DNA from 4 places in the Streptomyces marianii genome. Region 2 is predicted to be linked to each of the others. Evidence: riboswitches for the same ligand, from Rfam matches in the RefSeq annotation. Region 2 holds a riboswitch; each other region holds the start of a gene.
What was found. Region 2 has a riboswitch for cobalamin ahead of FEF34_RS07445 ((2Fe-2S) ferredoxin domain-containing protein). Riboswitches for the same ligand answer to the same signal wherever they lie in the genome.
Positions count from the first base shown of each region.

Region 1 (4,146 bases), 5.0 Mb from region 2:
ACCGAGAACAAGGCCACCTCCAAGGGCTACCGCGCCGGCCAGATCGCCTCCGCCGGCCTGGTGTCCCTCGCCCACGGCACCAACGACGCGCAGAAGACCATGGGCGTCATCACCCTGGCCCTGGTCACCGGAGGCGTCCTCGCGCCCGGCTCGAACCCCCCGATGTGGGTCATCGTCTCCGCCGGCGTCGCGATCGCGCTCGGTACCTACCTCGGCGGCTGGCGCATCATCCGCACGATGGGCAAGGGCCTGACCGACCTCCAGCCGCAGCAGGGCTTCGCCGCCCAGACCAGCGCGGCGACGGTCATCCTGGCCTCCTCGAACCTCGGCTTCTCGCTCTCCACCACCCAGTCCTGCTCGGGTGCCGTGATGGGTGCGGGTCTCGGCCGCAAGGGCGGTGTGGTCCGCTGGTCCACCGCGACCCGGATGTTCGTCGCCTGGGGTCTGACCCTGCCCGCCGCCGGCCTGGTCGCCGCGGCCGCGGAGTTCCTGACCAAGCAGGGCACCTGGGGCATCGCCGCCGTGGCCGTGCTGCTCGTCGCGGGCTCCGGGGCCATCTGGGTGATCTCGCGCCGCAAGCCGGTCGACCACACCAACGTCACGGACGACGAGATCGAGCCGGCGGGCGTCATCACCGCCGCCATCGCGGCCGTCACCCCGCCCCCGGCCGGTGTCGTCGGGACCTCGGTGACCGAGCCCGAGGCGCCGAAGGCCACCGTTCCGGCCCAGGCATCCGAGTCCACTCCGGCGCCCGCCGCCACGGTGTAAGGAAAGAACAGCATGAAGATCGACTGGGCAGCTCTGGGCTCCGTCTTCGGCGTGAGTCTCGTCGTGACCGTCGCCCTGGTGGGCCTGTTCACCCTGGGTGTCGCGGGTCTCTCCAAGCAGGAGGCCGCGGCGGCGCAGGGAGGCTCCGCCGGCCTCGCCCGCACGGGTGCGTACGCCTGCTTCGCGCTCTGCGTGGCGGCGGTGGCCTTCGGGATCTATCTGATCGTGGTCTGACGGCCGTACGGCACCTCCTCGCACAGGGGCCGGGCGCACCTCCGGGTGGGTCCGGCCCCTGTCGTGTGTGTGCCCGCACCCGCCCCGTGTGGGCCTCGGCACACTGTCCCGTCGCAGGTCAAGGGCGAGTTGACGGGCGTTCGGGGACCGTGGTGGACTTCCGGAGCCATTTACGGCGGCAGAAGAGGAAGCCGGTGCGAATCCGGCGCGGTCCCGCCACTGTCACGGGTGCGCTCCCCCTCACGGAGCGCCCCGGAGCCAGGAACTCTCTCCCGCCGGTCACGTCGAGCCAGGGCGCGGACCCTGAGTGAGGACGAACATGCCTGCCGAACCGGGGGGGCCGGGCGTGCCGCGCCCGGACATCACGTTCGCGTACGGCGCCGCGGCCGGGCTGGCCGGCGACCTGCTCCTCGGCGATCCACGCCGCGGGCACCCGGTCGCCGCCTTCGGCCGGGCCGCCGCCGCGGTCGAACGGAGACTCTGGCGCGACCACCGCGGCTGGGGCGCCCTGCACACCGCGGTGTGCGCCGGCGGCGCGGTCGCCGCGGGCGCACTGGCCGCCGCCTCCGCACGCCGGTCGCGCGGCGCCGCCGCCGCCCTGACCGCGGCCGCCACCTGGGCCGTCGTCGGCGGCACCTCGCTGGGCCGGGAGGCCCGGGCGATCGGCGGGGCGCTGGCGGCCGGGGACATCGAGATCGCCAGGGAGCGGCTGCCGCATCTGTGCGGACGCGACCCCCAGGCGCTGGACGGCCCCGGCATCGCCCGCGCCGTCGTCGAGTCCGTCGCCGAGAACACCTCGGATGCGGTCGTGGGCGCGCTGTTCTGGGGCGCGATCGGCGGCGTGCCAGGTCTCGTCGGGTTCCGCGCCGTCAACACCCTGGACGCGATGGTGGGTCACAAGTCACCCCGCTACCGGCGGTACGGCTGGGCCTCGGCCCGGCTCGACGATCTCCTGGGCTGGCCCGGGGCCCGGCTCACCGCGGCGCTCGCGACCGCCGCGGGCGGCGACCCGCGCGGCGCGGCCCGCGCCTGGCGCCGGGATGCCGCGAAGCACCCGAGCCCCAACGCCGGTCCCGTGGAAGCCGCGTTCGCCGGAGCCCTCGGCGTACGGCTCGGCGGGACGCTCTCGTACGGCGGCCGGGTCGAGCACCGGCCCGTGCTCAACGGCGCCGGCGGCAGGGCCGTCGAGGTCGCGGACATCGAACGGGCGGTACGGCTCTCGCGGCGGGTGGGGGTGCTGGCGCTCGCGGTGTGCGCGGGCGCGCGCCTCGCGGCCGGGACCCTGAGTCGGAGGCGCGCATGAGCGGGGGCGGGCTGCTGGTCGCCGGCACCACCTCGGACGCCGGCAAGAGCGTCGTCACGGCGGGGATCTGCCGCTGGCTGGTGCGCCGGGGCGTGAAGGTCGCACCCTTCAAGGGGCAGAACATGTCCCTCAACTCCTTCGTCACCCGCGAGGGCGCCGAGATCGGCCGGGCACAGGCCATGCAGGCGCAGGCCGCACGGGTGGAGCCCACGGCCCTGATGAACCCGGTGCTGCTGAAGCCCGGCGGCGACCGGTCCAGCCAGGTCGTGCTGATGGGCAGGCCCGTGGGCGAGCTGAGCGCGCGCGGCTACCACGGAGGGCGCCAGAAGGCGCTGTTCGAACCGGTGATGGGCTGCCTCGACGAGCTGCGGAGCACGTACGACGCGGTCATCTGCGAGGGCGCGGGCAGCCCCGCGGAGATCAATCTCCGGCGCACGGACATCGTCAACATGGGCATCGCCCGCGCCGCTCGCCTGCCCGTGCTGGTCGTGGGCGACATCGACCGGGGCGGGGTCTTCGCCCAGTTCTTCGGTACGACCGCGCTGCTGGCCCCGGAGGACCAGGAACTGATCGCGGGATACCTCGTCAACAAGTTCCGCGGCGACGTCACGCTGCTGGAGCCGGGACTGGAGATGCTCCACGGACTCACCGGGCGGCGGACGTTCGGCGTGCTGCCGTACGCGCACGGGCTCGGCATCGACGAGGAGGACGGACTGCGGGTGTCGCTGCGCGGCACCGTGCGCGAGTCGGCGGTGGCCCCGCCGGTCGGCGAGGACGTGCTGCGCGTGGCCGTGTGCGCCGTGCCGCTGATGTCCAACTTCACCGACGTGGACGCGCTGGCCGCGGAACCGGGCGTGATCGTGCGATTCGTCGACCGCCCCGAGGAACTGGCCGACGCCGACCTGGTGATCGTGCCCGGCACACGCGGCACCGTGCGCGCCCTGGAGTGGCTGCGCGAGCGCGGTCTCGCCGGCGCGCTCGCCCGGCGTGCCGCGGAGGGCTGGCCGGTGCTCGGCATCTGCGGCGGCTTCCAGGTGCTCGGCCGGCACATCGACGACGAGGTCGAGTCCCGGGCCGGAGCCGTGCCGGGGCTCGGACTGCTCCCCGTCCGGGTGCGGTTCGCCGCGGAGAAGACGCTCGCCCGGCCCTCCGGCACGGCGCTGGGGCAGCCGGTCGAGGGCTACGAGATCCACCACGGCGTCGCCGAGGTGCTCGGCGGCGAGCCCTTCCTCGACGGCTGCCGGGTCGGTGAGGTGTGGGGCACCCACTGGCACGGATCGCTGGAGAGCGACGACTTCCGCCGGGCGTTCCTGCGGGCCGTCGCCGCGGCGACGGGCCGCCGCTTCGTCCCCGCCCCGGACACCTCCTTCGCCGCTCTGCGCGAGGCCCAGCTCGACCGCCTCGGCGACCTCGTGGAGGAGCACGCGGACACGGACGCGCTCCTCCGTCTCATCGAGGGCGGCGCGCCCTCGGGCCTGCCGTTCATCCCGCCGGGCGCACCCGACCTCCCCGGTGCGCCCGCCGCCGGAACCCCTGGAGCCGCACAGTGAGCAACGCACCCCACTACCCGTTCACGGCGGTCGTCGGCATGGACGACCTGCGGCTCGCGCTGCTGCTGAACGCGGTCAGCCCCGCCGTCGGCGGAGTGCTGGTCCGCGGGGAGAAGGGCACCGCCAAGTCGACGGCCGTGCGCGCCCTCGCCGCGCTGATGCCCGATGTCGACGTGGTCGCGGACTGCCGCTTCTCCTGCGCGCCCGGCGCACCCGACCCGGGCTGCCCGGACGGGCCGCACGACGCCGCGTCCGCCACGGCACGCCCGGCCAGAATGGTCGAACTGCCCG
Region 1 covers NZ_VAWE01000001.1:6,704,992-6,709,137, reverse strand. Annotated here, with positions in the region: gene FEF34_RS30370 (inorganic phosphate transporter) at 1-768, shown strand, start outside; gene FEF34_RS30365 (hypothetical protein) at 781-1,002, shown strand; cobalamin riboswitch at 1,139-1,290, shown strand; gene FEF34_RS30360 (cobalamin biosynthesis protein) at 1,322-2,305, shown strand; gene FEF34_RS30355 (cobyric acid synthase) at 2,302-3,855, shown strand; gene FEF34_RS30350 (putative cobaltochelatase) at 3,894-4,146, shown strand, end outside.
Region 1: it holds a riboswitch for cobalamin, as region 2 does, so the genes downstream of both, FEF34_RS30360 (cobalamin biosynthesis protein) here and FEF34_RS07445 ((2Fe-2S) ferredoxin domain-containing protein) in region 2, are expected to answer to the same signal.

Region 2 (4,146 bases):
GGTGACGTCGGCGCGGAGGGTGCGCCGTTGCTCTGCAGTGATCAGGGGCATGGCGTTCTTTCAGGAGGTGAGGAAGGAACGTCGTGGGCGTCCGGGCCGGTGCGGCGGGCACCGCGGTGCGCGGCCGCCGGCGCCGGCGGCCGGGGTGCCGGCCCGGATCACAGGGGCCGGAAGGTGCGGCCGTCCGCCGCGCAGGCGAGGACCTCGCCGGACTCGACCGTGTAGAACCAGGCATGCAGCCGCAGCCGGCCCGAGTCCAGCCGCCGGGCGACGCAGGGGTAGGTCCGCAGATGGCCGAGCTGGGTGAGGACGTGCCGCTGCACGGCGGGCGTCAGTTCCTCGCCCGTGGACGGCTCGGGCGCGTCGTGCCCGGTGCGGTGCCCCGCCCTGGTGAGCCAGCGCCGTACCAGCGGCATGCTCCGGACGTCCTGCTCCCGCAGCAGGCCCTGGACGGCGCCGCAGTGCGAGTGCCCGCACACGACGATGTCGGGCACTTCCAGGGCCTCCAGGGCGAACTCCAGGCTGCCCCCGACGGCGCAGGCCGCCCGCGGCTGCCAGGGCGGGACGATGTTCCCGGCGGTGCGTACCTCGAACACGTCGCCGGGCCGGGCGCCGGTGATCAGCGAAGGGACCACCCGGGAGTCGGAACAGGTGATGAACAGCGCCTGGGGCCGCTGCCCCCGCGCGAGCGCCGCGTAGGCGTCCTGCTGGCCCGCGATCCGCGCGGGGAACTGCCGGGCGTGCTCGATGAGTGACTGCATGGTCGTACCTCGGTCTCTTCGATGCGGAACGGGTCTGCCTCGTCGAAGAGGGGTGCGCCGCGGTGGCCCTGACGCCTCGTGACGAGGGCGTCGGCCGCACCGGACGTCCGTCCCGGGGCGCGCGGGGGCTGTGTCCCGGCGGCTCGGGGGGAGGGTCGGCGTCCGGTGGCGCACCTGCCGGTCAGCAGCGGAACGACTGCAGGGTGCTCAGGGTCGGCGCCGGTGCGGCGCCCGGGTTCCGGCTGTGTCTCGCGGTCCAGGCCGACGTACCGCGCGGGGGGCCCGTCGTCTCGTCCGGGGCGCCGCCGCCGTGGCCCGTGTTCCCGTAGCCGGGGCCGGCGGGGGCCTGGGCGCCGAGCGGGGTCAGCCGCGAGGGATGGTTGCGCGGGTCGTACTCGTCGTGGTGGAGCCCGGCGCCGTCGGCGCGGACGACCACGGCCGCGGTGTGGGGGTTCCTGTTCTCGGTCGAGACGACGGCCGCCTCGGCCCGGGGTGCGTCAGGGGTGGCGCACAGCGGAGTCACCACGTGCAGCAGCACCGCGCAGATCAGCAGAACGCCCGCTGACACACGTGAGATCACCGCCGGACTCCTTGGATGTCAGTGCTGCGCCGGGCCGAACATTACCGTTCCTTTGCCTCGTTTTCCGGTTGATTACCGCGTTTTTTGCAGTATGTGGTGTTGTCAGCCTGGTTCGCCCGGTGTTCGGGTGCCACCGGTGGGCGTCCGTTCGCGGTACGGCCGACGGCTCTCCGTGGTCCCGGCCGCGGGGCGTGACGGGTCGTCCGGGCCGCCGGATCCGGACGCGGCGTGGACACGGCACGGGATTCTGCGATGATGTCCGCCGTAAAAGGCGACGGCGGAACGAGGAAGCCGGTGTGAATCCGGCGCGGTCCCGCCACTGTGATCGGCGAGCGGACCCCGAACGGACCACTGCCCGGATGCGGGTGGGAAGGCCGGGGCGAGCGGTGACCCGAGAGCCAGGAGACTCACGCGGTCGCCTCCTCGAGCTGACTGGGGCGGATTTCCCCGGAGGGGAGTGCTTGTCGTCGTGCCCAGGGGACCAGTGGACACCGGCCCGGTGCCGTGCCGGGTCGTCGTGTGCCGGGACTGCTGCTGCGGCAGTCCCAAGGTGACCGGAGTCGACCACGCGCAGCAGACCGCGCGTCTCGCGGAACAGGCGCCGGTGCGGATCTCCGACTGCCTGGACGTGTGCGACCAGGCGAACGTCGTCGTCGTGCAGCCGTCGGCCGAGGGCCGGGCCGCGGGCGGGCGTCCGGTCTGGTTCGGACTGGTGAACGATCCGGCCGCGACCGAGGACGTGGCCGCGTGGGTACGCGCGGGCGGGCCGGGGCTCGCCGAGATGCCGGACATCCTCGGGCTGTACGCCTTCACCCCGCCACGGCGCGTCCGTTCCGGGCGGCTCCGTGACGCCGGCTGAGCCGGCGGGCCCCTCGCCTCACGAGCGCGCCCTGCGGACGTGCGACCGCGTCAGGCGGCGTACGCCCGCTTCCGACTGACGTCCCACCACTTCCGCCGACCGTAGCGACCGTTCCTCCGGAGCGGCGCCGGTAGCTCCTCCCCGGCGGTCCGGCGCGACCGCGCCCGGACCCGCCGGGGCCCGGCCGCCCTCCGGCTCCCTACCGCGGTGAGAGGACCCACTCCCATGATGGGCACACGCCCGAAGTTCCTGCTGTCCGCCCGTTGCGCACGGTCTGCCGGGGCTGCGCCCCACCACGGGGCGGGTGCTGCTGGACGGGGAGGACAGGGGAGGACATACGGCGGATGCCGGGCAGGCACCTGGCGCGCCGGCCGGCGGCCGTACTGCGTGCCGGGCCCGCCGGAACCCCGCGTGGACCGCCTCAGCCGTCCACCGGAAGTCCCCGGGCTTCCTTGATGCGCTTCATGATGATCTGGGAGTTGACCTCGGTGACGCCGGACAGCGCCGTCAGCTTCTCGATCCACAGCCGTTCGTAGGCGCGGAGATCGCTCACCGCGATCCGCAGCAGGCACCCCGGGCTGCCGAACAGGCGGTGCGCCTCGATGACGTCCGGGATGTCCTGCAGGGCCGACTCGAAGGACTCGACCACCTCGCGGTCGCGCGCCACCTCGATGGAGACCAGCACCTCGAACCCCCGGTCGACCGCATCGGGGTCGATCACCGCCCGGTAGCCCTGGATCACGCCGTCCTGCTCCAGCTGCCGTACGCGGCGCATGCAGGGCGACGGCGTGAGGCCGACGCGCTGCGCCAACTCCTGGTTGCTCAGCCGGCCGTCGTTCTGGAGCTCGCGCAAGATTGCCCTGTCGATCTCGTCCATGGCGCAATTATCCCCCACACTTCTCGGCCAGGCAGGGTTGAAGCAGCGATCAAATTGCGCCCTGTAACTCCTATGATTGCGTCGACTGCTCCGGCCACCCCCCGGAGCCAGCCATGGGGCGCTGCCCGGCCGGCGCCATGAGCGAGGCCGGGCCGCGTGCCCCGTCGGAACAGCCGCCCCACTGCGGCACGACGCCGCACGAAGGAGGACGCACCGTGGGACGCATGGTCGTCATCAGCACCGGAGGGACGATAGCCAGCCGCTGGCAGGGTTCCGGTTTCGCCGCCGACGCGAACGGGGGAGAGGTCATGGCCACCGCCCCGCTGCCGGAGGGCATCAGCGTCGAGGTCGTGGACCTCTTCAGTGTGAACAGCCCCCGGCTCACCACCCACCATCAGCTGACCCTCCTCCGCACGGTCCACGAGGTGCTCGCGGACCCCGGTGTCGACGGAATCGTCGTCACCCACGGCACCGACACGCTCGAGGAGTCCGCCTTCCTCGTGGACCTCCACCACGACGACCCGCGACCGGTGGTCTTCACCGGCGCGCAGCTCCCGCTCGGGGCGACGGACGGCGACGGTCCCGGCAATCTCCACGACGCCCTGCTGACCGCCGCGACGACCCGCGGTCTGGGCGTCGTGATCGCCTTCGACGGCAAGGTGCACCCGGCCCGCGGCACGGTCAAGACGCAGACCCTCGCCCCCGACGCCTTCGCCGACCCCTCCGGCACCCGCCTCGGCAACGTCGGTTTCGGCCGGGTGTCCGTACTGCGCCGGCCGGAGCGCCCCGCCGCGCTCGCGCTGCCCGCCGTCCCGGAGACGGCCCCCCGCGTCGACATGGTCATGCATCACTGCGACGCGGACGCCCTGCTGTTCGACGCCGCGCTGGACGCGGGGGCCCAGGGCGTCGTCCTGGTGGCCACCGGGGCCGGGAACGCGACCCCGGAGATCGCCGAGGCCGTCGCCGCCGCCACCTCCCGCGGCGTGCTCGTCGCCCTGACCACCCGGGTCCAGGCCGGCCCGGTCACCGAGATCTACACGCACGGCGGCGCCGTCGACCTGGTGGCCGC
Region 2 covers NZ_VAWE01000001.1:1,671,947-1,676,092, reverse strand. Annotated here, with positions in the region: gene FEF34_RS07460 (SulP family inorganic anion transporter) at 1-51, opposite strand, end outside; gene FEF34_RS07455 (carbonic anhydrase) at 159-761, opposite strand; gene FEF34_RS07450 (hypothetical protein) at 943-1,341, opposite strand; cobalamin riboswitch at 1,584-1,766, shown strand; gene FEF34_RS07445 ((2Fe-2S) ferredoxin domain-containing protein) at 1,811-2,200, shown strand; gene FEF34_RS07440 (Lrp/AsnC family transcriptional regulator) at 2,622-3,077, opposite strand; gene FEF34_RS07435 (asparaginase) at 3,293-4,146, shown strand, end outside.

Region 3 (4,146 bases), 4.4 Mb from region 2:
CGTGGACACCGCCCAGCAGCCGGACGGGACGCCGCCGTCCGTGCGGCTTCGCGGGGTCGTCCGCCTGCGCGGGCACGGGCGTCCGGGTCATCCGCGGCGGCGGGACTGCCAGAACGCCGCCCCGCCCAGCGCGAGCACGGCCGCGATGCCCGCGAAGAGCCCCAGAGTGGGGCCCCCGCCGGCCGCCTCGCCGCCGACCGCCCCGGAGGGCTTCCCGGCCGGCGGGGCGGAGGCGCCGGACTCCGCGGGTGCCGGATCCCCGGCCGAGACCTGCTCGCCGCAGCCCGTCCTCGGGTAACCGGAGATCGCGCACAGCAGCGCGTCCGAGTTGTAGCGGAGCGGCTTGGCCACCGCCGCCAGGGCCTCCGCGCTGGTGGCGTCCGAGGGGACCGCGGCGCAGCCGGACGCCGACGGGGACGGGGGCTTCTCACCGGACGGCGCGTCCGCCTCGGTACCGAAGTCGATCACGACCCCGACCCGCTTGGTGCCGGGCTTCGCCGGCGTGTCCGCGCACAACTGCGAGAAGGAGGGGGCGGTACGCGGCTTCGCCGAGTCCTGCGAGTCCGCGCTGACGGAGAAGCGGTATCCGTCCACCGAGCCGTCGGCCGGCCGCGCCGTGGCCGGTCCCTGCGTGGCGTAGACCCAGGCGGTACCGCCGGACTGCCAGAACGACCAGTACCGGTAGCCCGCCGCCTGCGCCTGCGCCTGCCCCGCCACGCCCGGCACCGCGAGCACGGCGCCGAGCGCGAGGAGGAGCGCGGTCAGTCGCCTGCGCATCACTGCTGCTTGCTCTTCCGGCGGCCGCTGATCAGGATGCCTATGCCGGCACCGGCCGCCAGGCCGGCGCCGACGATCCACCAGATCCCGGCACTGTCACCGCCCTTGTGCTCCTCGCCCGCGTCGCTCTTCGTCCGCGGAGCCGGCGGCTCGGTGGTGGAGGCCGGCGCGGGACCGGTCGCGTTGAGCTGCCGTACGAGGTCGGCGCCGCCGAAGTCCCGCGGGTCGTCGCCGTGGGCGTGCGCGGCGAGGATCAGCTGCGCGTACGCCGCCGGGCCGCCTTCCTTCGCCCACGCGGCGGAGTTCTTCCCCAGCCACTGGACCGCCCTGTCCGCCTTGTCGCCGTGCCCGGCGGCCGAGAGCGCGAGGACCGCGTCCGCGGTGTTGCCGAAGTCCGGGAGCGGGGCCGGGTCGGCGGCGCCCGGCATCGGCGGCGAGTCCAGATGGCCGGACTTCGCCAGTGCCGCGGCCAGGTACGCGGCGCCGTTGCGGGCCGACTGCTCCGGGGTGGCCTTCGCCGGGGAGGCGCAGGCGGCGCGGCCGCCGTCCGGCTCCGGGCCGGAGACGACCAGGCCGCGGCCCAGCCCGGCGAGTACGGCGGCCGCGGTGGCGTCGCCGTTGGCGAGGAGCTTTCCGGCCTTGTCCGGCTGGTAGGCGAACGCACCGCCGCCGGCCTTGTCCGCACACGGCACGGCGAACGTGACCAGCGCGTCGAACGGGCTCTTGCCGCTCTTCGACTTCACCTCGCCGGGCCGCGCCTTGGCCGCGGCGAAGGCGCCGATCACGACGGACGTGGAGTTCGCGTCGGACGGCATGCCGGGGTTGTAGCTCCAGCCGCCGTCCTCGTTCTGCACGGACTTCAGCCACTCGAGGCCCTTGTTCACGGCGTCCCCGTGGCCGCCGAGGGCACGCAGGGCCTGTACCGCCGCCGCGGTGGCGTTGGTGTCCAGCATCGTCTTCGCGTCGCACGGCCTGGACGCGTCCGCACGGTAGGAGGCGAAGCCGCCGTTCTCGCACTGCTGCCCGGTGAGCCACCCGACGGCCTGCTCTGCGGGCACGGTCTTGGCGACGTCCTGGGCGAGCAGGGCCAGCGACTGCCGCCACACCCCGTCGTAGGTCGGGTCCTTCGTGCCGTAGAGCCCGGCCGGGAGCGCGGCCGAGGGGGAGGGGGTGGGGGCGGCCGTCGCTGCCGGAGCAGCGGCCACGCAGAACACGGCGGAAGCGGCGGCGAGCGCTGCTGCGCTGCGGCGAACGGACATGGCGGGCTGGGCCTCTCCTGCGGGGAGCCGGGCACAGGCACGCTGGGGTACCAGGCTCCGGCCCCGTATTCCTCGACGGTGCCTGCCAGCGGGCCGGTCCCGATGGCACGAGCCGGTCACGGCCGGTACGGGGCATTCCGACTCGCCGCCTGCGACGGCGGCTCACGGCTGCGGGTCAGTGCCGGATTCGCACCGGCTTCCCCCCGTACGGGTGTGATGACGACTCGCACACTCTACCGGCCCGTAATCCCCGCCCCTCGGGACGGTCGGCCGGGTAGGGCAGGAGGCCCTCGGCGGCCCCGCCCACCGGGCCTCGCGCTGATCTCGGCGGGGCCGGGTGGCTTGTGCGAGGGTCCGGCTCGGGTGTCGGCGGGGCCGGGTGGTCGAGGGTCCGGCTCGGGCGGGGCCGGGGGTGGCCGGCGTGACGGGTCCGGCTCGGGTGTCGGCGCGGCCCGGCGGTCGAGGGTCCGGCTCGGGCGGGCCTCGACCCGAGCCGTGCTCACGCAGCCCTCGCACTCCGGCTCAGCCGACCGCGGTGTACGCCACCGGGGCGCTGCCCGGCACCGCCTCCACCCGGCCCAGTTTCACCAGGCGGCGCAGATGGGCCTCGGCCTCCGAGACGGCGATGGTGCGGGAGCCGTAGGGGATCTCGTCCCACGGCCGGTTCCACTCCATGCGCTCCGCCAGCTGCCAGGGGGTCAGCGGTGCGGCGAGGAGGGACAGCAGCCCGGTCAGCCGCTCCTCGTGGTGGGCGAGGAGCTCCCGGACCCGTGCCGGGGCGTCGGTGAAGGCGTGCTGGTGCGCCGGGAGCACCTCGGCGGCGCCGAGGCGGCCGACGCGTTCCAGCGAGTCCAGGTAGTCGCCGAGGGGGTCGGTGACCGCGGAGTCGTCGGGGTCCTCGTACAGGCCGATGTGCGGGCTGATGCCGGGGAGCAGATGGTCGCCGGAGAAGAGGCGGCCGCGGCCGGGGAGGTTCGCCGGATGCTCCTCCTCCAGGTGCAGGCACACATGGCCGGGCGTGTGACCGGGAGTCCAGATCGCCCGCAGCCTCCGCCCGGCGAGGTCCAGCAGCTCGCCGGGTGCGATCTCGCGGTCGGGCAGGGCCACCCGCAGCCCGGGGAGGGCTCGCATCCGGCCGCGCTCGCGGGCCGCGAGCAGCGGGGCGAGGTGCTCCTCCGGCGCGCCGACGGCGGTGAGCTTCCCGGCCAGGTAGTCGAGCCAGGCCCCGGGCCGGGCCTCCCGGGTGCGGCGGACGACGGCGATGTCGGCCGCGTGCATCGCGATCCACGCGCCGGACGCCTCGCGCACCCTGCCGGACAGCCCGTGGTGGTCCGGGTGGTGGTGGGTGACGAGCACGCCGTGGACGTCGGCCACCGCGAGGCCCAGTTCGGCGAGGCCGTCCGAGAGCGCCGTCCAGGACGCGGGGTCGTCCCATCCGGTGTCGACGAGGACGGGCCCGCGGCCGGTGTCCAGGACGTGGACCAGCGTGTGGCCCAGGGGGTTGTCCGGGATGGGGACCTTGAGGGACCAGACACCGCCGCCGTGCTCCGTCACCCGCGTCATCGGCTCCCCATCCTCCCGGCCGGGCCCAAGAACGAGAACCCGTTCCAATGGTCGCCCAAGTCGACTTCATTGCAAAGGGCTCGGCGGTGGTGCGGGGCCGGGAGCGCCGGTCCGCGCCCGCGCCTCTGCTTCCCGGGAGCGCCGGTTCACGCCCGCGTCGCTGCTTCCCTGGAGCGCCGGTCCGCACACGCGCCCCTGCTTCCCTGGAGCGGGTTCCGGCCGTGGACTCCTCCGGCGGGAACTGGTATCTGTTCAGGCGGTTGGCCAATCTGAAATGCCGTCAGAAAAATGGAGCGCTCGGAGAGCCGGGGCCGCGGGAGGCAGTCGTCATGTCCGAACTGGTGGAGCACGGGAAACTCTTCATCGGCGGGGAGTTGGTCGATCCCCTCGGCGCGGACACCATCGAGGTGGTCTCGCCGCACACCGAGCAGGTCATCGGACGCGTCCCGCACGCCTCGCGGGCCGACGTGGACCGGGCGGTCGCGGCCGCCCGTGCCGCCTTCGACCGCGGGCCCTGGCCGAGGACGCCGCTCGAGGAGCGCATCGA
Region 3 covers NZ_VAWE01000001.1:6,080,494-6,084,639, forward strand. Annotated here, with positions in the region: gene FEF34_RS27670 (SCO2322 family protein) at 88-777, opposite strand; gene FEF34_RS27675 (prenyltransferase/squalene oxidase repeat-containing protein) at 777-2,036, opposite strand; cobalamin riboswitch at 2,150-2,286, opposite strand; gene FEF34_RS27680 (MBL fold metallo-hydrolase) at 2,559-3,599, opposite strand; gene FEF34_RS27685 (aldehyde dehydrogenase) at 3,929-4,146, shown strand, end outside.
Region 3: it holds a riboswitch for cobalamin, as region 2 does, so the genes downstream of both, FEF34_RS27675 (prenyltransferase/squalene oxidase repeat-containing protein) here and FEF34_RS07445 ((2Fe-2S) ferredoxin domain-containing protein) in region 2, are expected to answer to the same signal.

Region 4 (4,146 bases), 6.3 Mb from region 2:
GCGTCGGGCGGTCCTCCAGTGCCGTGATGTCCAGGGCGTCCAGTGCCTCGGCGACCCGGGCCCGTACCTCCCGCTCCGGCAGCCCCAGGTTCATCGGCCCGAACGACACGTCCTGGCCCACCGACGCGGCGAACAGCTGGTCGTCCGGATCCTGCACGACCAGCTGCACCGTCGTCCGCAGCCGGTTCAGCCCGCCGCGGTCGTACACCACCGGCTCGCCGTGCAGCAGGAGCCGGCCCTCCGCGCAGTGCAGCCCGCCGCTGAGGAGCCGCATCAGGGTCGTCTTGCCGCTGCCGTTGCGGCCCAGCAGCGCCAGGGAGCGTCCTCCAGGCACGGCGAAGTCGACACCGCGCAGCACCGGCGGGCCGTCCGGGTAGGAGAATCCCGCGCCGGCCAGTTCCACCAGGGGCACCCCGGCCCCGGGTGCGCTCTCGTCCACGGACGTGCTCACAGTACGGACCTTTCCAATACGAGGGTGAGGGCGACGATCCCCGCGAGCAGCCCGGCGGTCGCCGCCAGGAAGCGGGCCGACACCGTCGCGGGCGGCACCAGGACCCGCAGCGTCCCGTCGTAGCCGCGCCCGGCGAGCCCGGTCTGCAGCCGCTGGGCCCGGTCGAAGGCCCGCACGAACGCGGTCGCGGCGAGCCCGGCGAGGGACCGCCAGGCCGCCGCCCGGGTCGTGTGCCCGAGCCGGGCCGCCTGGGCCTGCCGGACCCGGTGCACGGTGTCGAGCAGCAGAAAGCCGATCCGGTACATCACGAGGGCCACGTCCACGACGGGCCCGGGCACCCCGGCCCGGACCAGCCTCGGCAGCAGGTCCGACACCGGCGTGGTGAACGCGAACAGCAGCACCCCGAGCGAGGCGGCGGACGTCCGCAGCAGGAGCCGTACGGCGTGGGCGGGGCCGTCGGGCGCGAGCACCACGAATCCGTCCGGGCCGCCCACCGAGAACAGCAGCGGAATCGCACCCGTGACGCAGAACCCCAGCGGAATGCGCCACGCTCGCCACAGCTGCCGCGGCGCCACCCCGGCGGGCCCGAGCAGTACGGCCACGGCCGCCGCGGCGACCAGGACGGCACCCGGCCACGGCGGCAGTGAGACGGCGCAGACCGTCAGCCCTAGCCCGAGTGCCGCCTTCTCGCACGGATGACGGCGGCGCCAGCGGCTGCTGTGCGCCGCCGCGTCGATCGGCAGCATAGGCGGCTACGCGCCCGAGCCGACGGAACCGGCCGCACCGGCGGAGCCGCTGCCCGGCGCCCGCCCGTCCCCGGCGGCCGCCGCCCGCGCCTCACCCTGCCGGCGCCCCTTGCGCAGCCCGAAGTAGTACGCCAGGACACCGGCACCCAGAGCCGCCTGGAGGGCGAACAGCGCCGACTCGACCTCCCCGGAAGGGGGTTCGTACAGCGGCGCGAACCAGGGCTCGTAGTCCGGCGCGATCTCCGTGATGGCGGTCTCCGCCTCCCCGTCGGCGCCCGTGAAGGGTTCCTCCTTGTGGTCGCCCAGGCCGAGGGCGAGCGGCAGCGCCGCCAGCGCCGCCACGATCGCCAGCAGCAGCGTGTTGATCTTCGCGTTACGGCTCATCGGACCGCGGCCTCCTTCTCGGCCCCGCCCTGGAGGAGCACTCCGAGGCGGGTCAGCTCACCCTTGCTGGACTGCACGAGCAGCCGCATCACCAGCACGGTGAGCAGGCCCTCGCTGACGGCCAGCGGGATCTGGGTGAGCGCGAAGATGCCGCCGAACTTGGCCAGGGCGCCGACCACGCCGCTGCCCGGGTCGGGGAACGCCAGCGCCAGCTGCACGCTGGTGACGCAGTACGTGGACAGGTCCGCGACGAACGCGCCGAAGAACACGCCCACCATCAGCGGCACTCCGGACCGCCGCAGCAGCGCGTACACCGCGAACCCGGCCCACGGTCCGACGATCGCCATCGAGAACACGTTCGCACCGAGCGTGGTCAGTCCGCCGTGGGCCAGCAGCAGCGCCTGGAAGAGCAGGGTGATCGTGCCGAGCACGGCCATGATCGGTGGCCGGAACAGGATCGCGCCCAGCCCCGTGCCGGTCGGGTGCGAGCAACTGCCGGTCACGGACGGGATCTTGAGCGCCGACAGGACGAAAGTGAAGGCGCCCGACGCGCCGAGCAGCAGGGTGGACTCGGGATTCGCCCTGACCTCACGGGTGAGCGCCCGTACGCCGTGGATCACGAAGGGGGCGGACGCGACGCCCCAGGCGGCCGCGTGCACAGGGGGCAGATACCCCTCGGCTATATGCATGGTTGGGAGACCCTCTCCAGCACCTCGTGGATGGACAACGCGCCCTGGCCGGTCTCCTGGCTGACGGGTCCTGCCGCCCGGGCTCCGCCTTCCCGGACACCACGGTCTCCCGTGGCGGTCCAGTGGCTTCCTTGCGGAGAGAGCCGGACTTCCCGATCACAGTGGCGAGGGCCGCACCGGTACTCCACCGGTTTCCCGTTCACCAAGGCCCTGCGACATTAGTGCGTTGACCAGCTGCATCACAAGCCGCGCACGGATGCTCACGGTCACACCTTGCGGTAGTCGTACGCCTCCACGGCCGCCGCCTCCACCGCGTCCAGATCCGCACCGGCGGCCGCGGTGACCACCGCGGCCACGGCGCCCTCCACGAACGGCGCGTCCACCAGCCTGGTCCCCTCCGGAAGTTCGTCGCCCTCGGCCAGCAGCGCCTTGACCGTCAGCACGGCGCTGCCGATGTCGACCAGCACGGCCACCCCGGCGCCCCTGTCCACCTGGTGCGCGGCACGTGCCGTCAGCTCCGGACTGGTGCCGAGACCACCGTCCGCGACCCCGCCCGCCGCGGCGACCGGCACGGCGTCGCCCGCGCCGGCCAGCCTCCTGGCGAGGTCGGCGACCGACTCCGCGACCTGCGCGCTGTGCGAGACGAGGACGATCCCGACCGGGCCGGTCATCGCGCGGCCTCCTCGAGGGCCCCGACCAGCAGGGCGGAGGACGTCGCCCCCGGATCCTGGTGCCCGATGCTGCGCTCGCCCAGATAGCTCGCCCGGCCCTTGCGGGCCAGCATCGGCACGGTCGCCGCCGCGCCCTCGTCGGCGGCCTCCCGCGCGGCCGCGAAGGACTCGTCCAGCGCCGCGGCCGCGGGCTCCAGTGCGTCCAGCATCGTCTTGTCCCCGGCCTTCGCGCCGCCGAGCTGCGCCACCGCCGCGATCCCCGCGCGCAGCGCCTCGGCGAGCTGCGCCCGCGACACCTCGGCCTCTTCACCGAGCGCCTTGCCGGCCCGCCGCAGCAGCGTCCCGTACAGCGGCCCCGACGCCCCGCCGACCGTCGAGATCAACTGCCGCCCGGTCAGCATCAGTACGGCACCGGGGGTGTCCGGCGCGTCCTTCTCCAGCGCCGCCCTCACCGCCGTGAAACCCCGCTGCAGATTGGTTCCGTGGTCGGCGTCCCCGATCGCGGCGTCGAGCTCGGTCAGCCGGCCCGCCTCGCGGTCCACCGCATCGGCCAGGGCGTTCATCCAGCGGAGGAAGAAATCCGCGTCGAGCACAGCGTCTCCTTCTCGTGGCGCACCGGCTTCCCCGCGCGCGTCGTCGCGGCCCGCGGGCGCGAAGCCGCCGTCGGCCGGGCCGGGCATGGCTCAGCGGCCCCAGCGCAGCGCGGGCGTCTCCACGGGGGCGTCCCACAGCCGCAGGATCTCCTCGTCCGCCTCGCACAGCGTCACCGAGCAGCCGGCCATGTCGAGCGAGGTGACGTAGTTGCCGACCAGGGTCCGGGCCACCGGCACTCCGCGCTCGGCGAGCACCCGGTGGACCTCCGCGTTGAACCCGTACAGCTCCAGCAGTGGTGTCGCGCCCATGCCGTTGACCAGCGCCAGCACCGGACTGGACGGCTGCAGATCCTCCAGGACCGCGTTCACCGCGAAGTCCGCGATCTCCCGCGACGTCATCATCGGCCGCCTCTCCCGGCCGGGCTCGCCGTGGATGCCGATCCCCAACTCCAGCTCACCGGACGGCAGATCGAACGTCGGGGTGCCCTTGGCCGGGGTCGTGACGGCGCTGAGCGCGACACCGAAGCTGCGCGACCCCTCGTTGACCCGGCGGGCGACGGCCTCGACCCGCTCCAGCGGTGCACCCTCCTCCGCCGCGGCGCCCGCGATCTT
Region 4 covers NZ_VAWE01000001.1:7,931,586-7,935,731, forward strand. Annotated here, with positions in the region: gene FEF34_RS35780 (energy-coupling factor ABC transporter ATP-binding protein) at 1-451, opposite strand, end outside; gene cbiQ (cobalt ECF transporter T component CbiQ) at 448-1,197, opposite strand; gene FEF34_RS35790 (energy-coupling factor ABC transporter substrate-binding protein) at 1,204-1,581, opposite strand; gene FEF34_RS35795 (energy-coupling factor ABC transporter permease) at 1,578-2,270, opposite strand; cobalamin riboswitch at 2,300-2,492, opposite strand; gene FEF34_RS35800 (PTS-dependent dihydroxyacetone kinase phosphotransferase subunit DhaM) at 2,537-2,941, opposite strand; gene dhaL (dihydroxyacetone kinase subunit DhaL) at 2,938-3,534, opposite strand; gene dhaK (dihydroxyacetone kinase subunit DhaK) at 3,625-4,146, opposite strand, start outside.
Region 4: it holds a riboswitch for cobalamin, as region 2 does, so the genes downstream of both, FEF34_RS35795 (energy-coupling factor ABC transporter permease) here and FEF34_RS07445 ((2Fe-2S) ferredoxin domain-containing protein) in region 2, are expected to answer to the same signal.